DNA from 2 places in the Oculatella sp. FACHB-28 genome. Region 1 is predicted to be linked to the other one. Evidence: riboswitches for the same ligand, from Rfam matches in the RefSeq annotation. Region 1 holds a riboswitch; the other holds the start of a gene.
The links. Region 1 has a riboswitch for cyclic di-AMP ahead of H6F88_RS09275 (photosystem II S4 domain protein). Riboswitches for the same ligand answer to the same signal wherever they lie in the genome.
Positions count from the first base shown of each region.

Region 2: it holds a riboswitch for cyclic di-AMP, as region 1 does, so the genes downstream of both, ntrB (nitrate ABC transporter permease) here and H6F88_RS09275 (photosystem II S4 domain protein) in region 1, are expected to answer to the same signal.

Region 1 is NZ_JACJPJ010000047.1:215,877-219,212, reverse strand. It holds gene H6F88_RS09280 (universal stress protein) at 1-318, opposite strand, end outside; cyclic di-AMP (ydaO/yuaA leader) riboswitch at 531-672, opposite strand; cyclic di-AMP (ydaO/yuaA leader) riboswitch at 987-1,142, shown strand; gene H6F88_RS09275 (photosystem II S4 domain protein) at 1,513-2,292, shown strand; gene prmA (50S ribosomal protein L11 methyltransferase) at 2,347-3,234, opposite strand.
Region 2 is NZ_JACJPJ010000074.1:222,434-225,769, reverse strand. It holds gene H6F88_RS17670 (ABC transporter substrate-binding protein) at 1-912, opposite strand, end outside; gene ntrB (nitrate ABC transporter permease) at 971-1,822, opposite strand; cyclic di-AMP (ydaO/yuaA leader) riboswitch at 1,955-2,148, opposite strand; gene plsY (glycerol-3-phosphate 1-O-acyltransferase PlsY) at 2,320-3,000, shown strand; gene H6F88_RS17655 (ATP-binding protein) at 3,018-3,336, opposite strand, start outside.

The sequences.
Region 1 (3,336 bases):
ATTTCCTTTAGAGTTCGATCGAGTTGTTTTGGTTAGGGTTGCAACCTCATCGACTACATAAACCACATGCACTGTTACTTGCTTTTGGGTCGCCAAACGAGTTTGGTGCGCCATCCAAAAAGTCAGATCTAGAGCCGTTTGGCTACAAGGAGAACCCGTATAGCCAACCATCAGATTAATCGACTCTTGAGCTAGCTCCTGCGACTGAAAATTAGCTGCCGCAGACACTTCTGGCTCTGGTAACAGCAGCATTTGCTCGACCAGGTTGCGTTGACCTAGCGTACCTTGCAGACGAGCTAACATTGGTTTGATTTTCACAGCTTTGACCTCTCCACGAAGTGAACTAGAAATGAGAGGTGGGTCAGGAAAGAAGGACTGTACCCATCTGGATAGACTTGATCCAAACAGAAACACCCTGCTTGAGGAGACTCCAGCGACTCTAGCTGCATTAGCAAGTTTAGGAATACTCCCGGTTTTACAACCTTGTAAGCCTAAACAACCACTTCTACAGATAGCTTAGTCAAATCCTTGAGTTCTCCTTCCAAGGCCGACGGAGTTAGCTGACGGGCTAAGACTGGAAGGTGTCTCTCTCATATTGAGATTAGCCCCGATAAACAATTGGTTCCTCCGCTTCAAACCTACCAATAGGTTTGGATTAGGCTCCCACTCAACTACTAAAACAGAACTGAAATAGAACCAAACGTGAGTGAATCTACAGAATGCATTCACCACTCATTTAGAGTACGAGATTTTTGGGCAAATGCCCATCGCAACTCATACAACGTTTGATAAATTAACATGTTTCGGGTGAGCTTCTAACTATCTTGCGGTAGATGCCTTACGGGTGAGGCGTTTGAGCCAATTAGCGATCGCCAATCTATCTCGATCTGCAATTGTCTTTTAGATTACATATTCGGGCTATTCGATACATATTCAACACATTGGGTTGACGAAGTATCTAATTAGAGGCTATCCTGTCATCAAACTGAATAGGTCAGCTTAATCCAGGTCTTGCGATTTTCTTTAACGCACTTCCTGGAACGGAGGAACCAAATTTGGGGCTTATCTCTGAGGTTAATTGAGAAGGACATCTCTCAGTCCTAGCCCGTCAGCTAACTTCGTCGGCATTGAGGGGAGATTGAAAGGTCAGCATTTTTTCACAATGCACCGATCTAATCATGATCCTGAACAGGCTTCAGCACCATTGCTGTGTCTGTTCAAACGTTTGAGCAGCGGGGTTTTTCCTGCGTCTGTCGGGCTGAGTCAGGTAGAGAACTGAGCAGTAGTCTATAAGCTGCTGCCTGACCAAGTCTGTTGCTCAAGTCAAGTTTGACCAGCGTGAGGGGCGATCGCTTTGCGATGCGCCCCTTTTTCTTTGGAAGATGCAATTCTTAGAACAAATCGCTGTAAGGGCGAACGGCCGCGTTCGCCCTTAACTGTGTGTCATTCATCTGGAAAAACGCTGTAGCTGTAACAGTATTAAAATTAGAGTTTTAAGGCGATCGCTCAATTATGCTGCCTAGAGAAGAACTGCTTCAGGGAATCGAAAATCGAGACAGCGCTGCACGGGTCATTGACCAGGCTGATCAGGCTATTAAAACCTGGGAGGTGGTCTGTACCGATTTTCTTTCGCCGCCTGAGTTAGCTGAAGTGCAGCAAATGTTTGCACGGCTGACTGAGGTGCAACTGCTGGCTTGGGGAGGCTATCCGCAAGCCGAACGTCAGCGTGTGGCGATCGCTCGTCCTGAAATTCCTTTAGATCAGTCTCAGGTGGCAATCGCCGCGCTAGACATTGCCGGAAACTTTCTGTTTGACTCAGCGACTCATCGCGACTTTTTGGGGTCACTGCTAGGCACGGGACTGGTGCGCGACAAGGTGGGCGACATCATTGTTTTGGGAGAGCGGGGTGGACAGGCGATCGTCGTTCCCGAACTGGTCGAATTTCTGGAAATGAGTCTGACGCAGGTACGCTCAGTTCCCGTCAAAACGCGGCAGATTGACCTGAGCGAACTGAAAATTCGGGAACCCAAAAAGAAAGAACTGACGACCGTAGAAGCTTCTTTGCGGCTAGATGCGGTTGCCTCTGCTGGGTTTGGCATGTCGCGCAGCAAAATGGCGGAGATGATTAGCGGCGGAGACGTGCGGGTCAATTGGAAGGACGTTACCCAGCCCAGCCATCAGCTTAAATCGGGCGACCTGGTCGCGATTCGGGGCAAAGGGCGCTTGGAAATTGGTGAAGTCGCCGTAACCAAAAAGGAACGCTATCGGGTGCAGTTGACTCGTTTTGTCTAAATCTAAAAAGTGTGAATGTACCTCTAAGCGGCTGCATTCACACACTCCATAGCGTTAGGAACGCCGTACATTCAAACAGCACCAATCCTTTCTGCGCCAGAGCGTTGCAACAATCCAGCCGCTTTGCTCTAGCGTGTCAGCGACGGGTTTCACCTGGTCAAGCAAAATGCCGCTGAAAATTCCCCAGGTGGTGGGTTGGACGATCGCTTCCATTTGCGGAATTAAATCAATGATCACTTCCGCCAGAATGTTGCAGAGAATTCCATCAACTGGCTCAGACGTAAGCTCCGGCAGTCGCTCGATGCTGCCCTCAACGACAACTAAACGGTGTGGCTCAATTTGATTTAGTTCTCGGTTGCTTTCGGTAGACATCACCGCCAAGGGGTCATTGTCAACCGCATAAATTTGTTTTGCACCGAGCAACAGTGCGCCAATCGAGAGAATGCCAGAGCCGCAGCCAATGTCTGCAATCACGGCATTACCTGGCTCACCCAAACGCATCTCTAAAGACTCAAGGCAAAGCTGCGTAGTAGCGTGTGCCCCAGTGCCAAAGGCAACCCCCGGATCGAGCCGCAAAATTTTGCGATCGCTAGCTTCAGGATTGGGCAACCAAGCAGGATTGATCAGCAAGCGATCGCCTACCTCTTGAGGCTGCCAATGATCCTTCCAACTGCTAGACCAATCTTCCTCCTCAATCAAATGCCACTGCATCGCAGGAATCGGCGACTCGGCACACAGCGCATCCTGTCGCAACAACAGCGATAAAGCCGCCAAATCTAGCAACTGCGCCTGCATTTGCGGCAGATAAGCCTTAATTAGGCAGGAATGCCCCTTAATCTCGCTGGAGGTACCCCGACAGCCAAACACCTCCAGCCGCCAAAATACCAAATCTTCCAAAACCGGATCGCAGAGAACTTGAATTTCCCACCAGCTACTTGCCAAGGTTGCTGCCTTAAACTGAGTTACTTACCCATTGTATTTCAGCCCTGTCCTTGCACTGCTCTTAAAGCTTTTTGAGTTTAAAAACTTGATTCAAAACTCAAA
Region 2 (3,336 bases), on a different contig from region 1:
GCAATACTGACAGGCTTCGATCATTGCCTTGACCAGCGATCGATAGGTTTTAGGATTTTCCTCAATGAAAGGTTCCATTACACCTAATACGCGGTCTGGGTGTCCCCGCCAAATCTCTCGACCTTGAGCAAAGGTAAAACCAACGCCTTCATTTCCACTAATGGCGCGGGTATTCCAGGGTTCTGCCACCATGTAGCCTTCCATTGCGCCAATGCGAATGTTAGAAACCATTTGGGGTGGTGGCGTGATGATGATCCGAAATTCATCTAATGGATTGACTCCTGCCGCTGCTGACAGATAGCGGATGAAGTATTCATAAATGGAAGAACTGAGCACGACTGCCCAGACTCGTCGTTCTGGAGGCAGACCGCTAAAGTGACGGCGAAAGTCTTGACCAAAGGCTTCCAAGTCACCGTTGTATTCCTGCCAGGGGCGCACACCGCTTTCCCACATGGCTTTGTTCATGGTCATGGAGTTGCCGTGACGGTGAATCGTCATCGCCGCACATAAGGGTGCGTGACGTGCGCCTTCGGCTCCGCTGCGAGCATTGGTTACTGCACCAGAAACCACGGGTGCAGCATCCAAACGACCAAAGATGACACCGTCGCGAGAGGTGCCCCAGCTTGCTTCTCGGTTGATCTTGACGTTTAGACCGTATTTGTGAAAGAAGCCTTTTTCGTGGGCGATCGCAAACGGTGCACAATCGTTCACGGGAACGTAACCAACAGTCAAATTTGGCTTTTCTAGTGTGCCGGGATCGACAACCTGGTCAACTGCCTGAGCAGTAGGGGTGAGGATATTTGAACCCGTGCTCCCTTTGACGCAAGAAGCTAGCGCCAATCCACTTGCGGTTGCGCCAAATCGTTTAATGAATCTTCTCCGACTCCAGGGAGTGTCAAAAATGTCAGTCATGCTTAGCCCTCTTGCTGGGAATGAGGTGATGCAAGGTGTAGCGATTAATGAAGTGAGATCAGGTCTGGGATGCAGGGCGGTGTGTCACCCACTCCTGAATTTTGCCAACGATGTAGTCCAAGACCAGCCCTGTGACTCCGATTACAATCACTGCCAGGAAGACAGAGCTCAAGTTGAGTCGATTCCAGGAGTCCCATACAAAGAAGCCAATTCCGACACCGCCTGTTAGCATCTCAACTGCAACGATGACCAGCCAAGCGATTCCTAAACTGATCCGCAGTCCTGTGAAAATGTAGGGCAAGCTTGCAGGCAGAATGATTTTGAGTACCTGTCTCCAGCGGGGCATTTCTAGTACTCGCGCTACGTCAATATAGTCTTTAGAAACGCTTGATACCCCTAAGGCTGTGTTGATGATGGTTGGCCAAAGGGAGGTAATAAAGATTACGAAGATGGCAGAAGGGTTTGCCAGGTTAAAGATAGCAAGGGCGATCGGTAGCCATGCCAGAGGAGAAACGGGCTTGAGAATTTGAATAACGGGATTCAGCGCTAGCATGGCCTGCTTTGACATTCCAATTAAGAAGCCGACGGGAATGGCAACCAGAGCACCCAACACAAACCCAATCAAGACTCGACGCAAACTTGCCGCTAACAACCAGCCAATTCCTAAATTCCCTGGACCGCGTCTGTAGAACGGATGCAGAATGTAGTCGAGGTTTGCGACTAGAGCCTGCCAGGGAGTCGGCATCATTTCACTTCTCAAGGTAGCAACGATCCACCACAGTAGAATCAATCCTGCAAACCCTAGCAGCGGGAGCAATACCGAGTCTCGAACCAGGGCTGGACGCAGCGATCGCCGCCATGTTGCCTGAGCAGCGACAAGAATAATCTGAACGTTGAATTGCAGCAGCATTGAACTCTCCTGAGAGTGCGAGGCGATCGCAGACCAAGGAACGCTGTGCCGCTCGGTAGAGAGCACAAAAAAAGCGTCCTTGCGTGTATACGAGGACACTGAAGTATCGAGCAGTAGTAAAATGCTGATTCTTCAGTCTCCTCTCAATGCCGACGGAGTTAGCTGACGGGCTAGGACTGAGAGGTGTCCCTCGTTAGGGATGAAGAATGAAGGATGAGGGATGAACGAGCAATCTCCCTAACCAACAAGCCTCATAACCGTGCTAACGATAAGCCCCAAAATTTGGTTCCTCCGCTCTGAATTTGCGTTTGAGGCTGAATCGCAGACAAACGCCAGTCCAGATTAGGCTGACTTACTTATTCGATTTCCAAATAAGTTAGCACTGCTCTTTAGGTGCGTCAATGTATCTTTTGACAGACCGAAACAAAAGCCTGTGGCATCACGGTAAACTGATGGTGCAATACTTTTTGATTTTGCTTTGAGTGAGGCTTGTCCTAATGGCGACGTGGGCAATGTGGGGCGGTATCGTAGTGGTCGTGGCTTACTTGCTGGGCGCTATTCCCACGGGCTACTGGATTGGGCGATTGAAAGGAATTGACATTCGGCAGCATGGCTCTGGCTCGACGGGCGCGACAAACGTTTTGCGAACGCTAGGCAAACTGCCGGCACTGGCAGTGCTGTTGATTGATGTGTTGAAGGGAGTGGGGGCGATCGCCTTCACGCGTTGGCTCTATACATTGCCAGCGGTGGTTGCTACGACTCCTGCATCGATTGACCTGGAAATCTGGGTGCCTTGGGCGGTGACAATCGCTGGGCTGCTTGCCATCTTTGGACACAGCAAATCAATCTGGATTGGTTTTAGCGGCGGCAAATCAGTTGCAGCAGGGCTAGGTGTTTTGCTGGCAATGTCGTGGATGGTCGGGTTGGGTGCCCTGGCAGCCTTTGGGATCGTGTTGGCGCTGTTTAGAATTGTGTCCTTGGGATCGATTGTGGCGGCGATCGCAGGCTGTGTTCTCATCGTGACACTGAATCAGCCTTTGCCCTATCAGCTGTTGGCGATCGCAGGTGGGCTTTACGTCATTTGGCGGCACCGCAGCAACATTCAGCGATTGATGGCAGGCACAGAACCTCGCATCGGGAAGAAGCTGCAAGAGTCAGAAGACGTGGTGGTTCAGTAACGCAAAGCATCCCGGGCTCAAACGCACTTAATCTGACTGACTACTGCTGCCACCAGTGCAGTGGGCTCAACTGGCTTAGGTAGCTGAAGCTGGAAGCCTGCATCTAGCAATTGCTTGCGATCATCATCTTCTCGGTCATAGGCAGTTAGGGCGATCGCCGGAAGGTGAGCGTGCTTTGCAGTAGTTGGGATCAAATTTGGGCGCTCTGATTCGATTTCCCGTACCTGACGAATTAGCGCATAGCCATCCTGTTCTGGCATTCTCACGTCGCTGATTAAAATATCGGGCTGCGACTGTTGAATCACTTGCAAAGCTTCACTGGCTGAGGTGACTGTC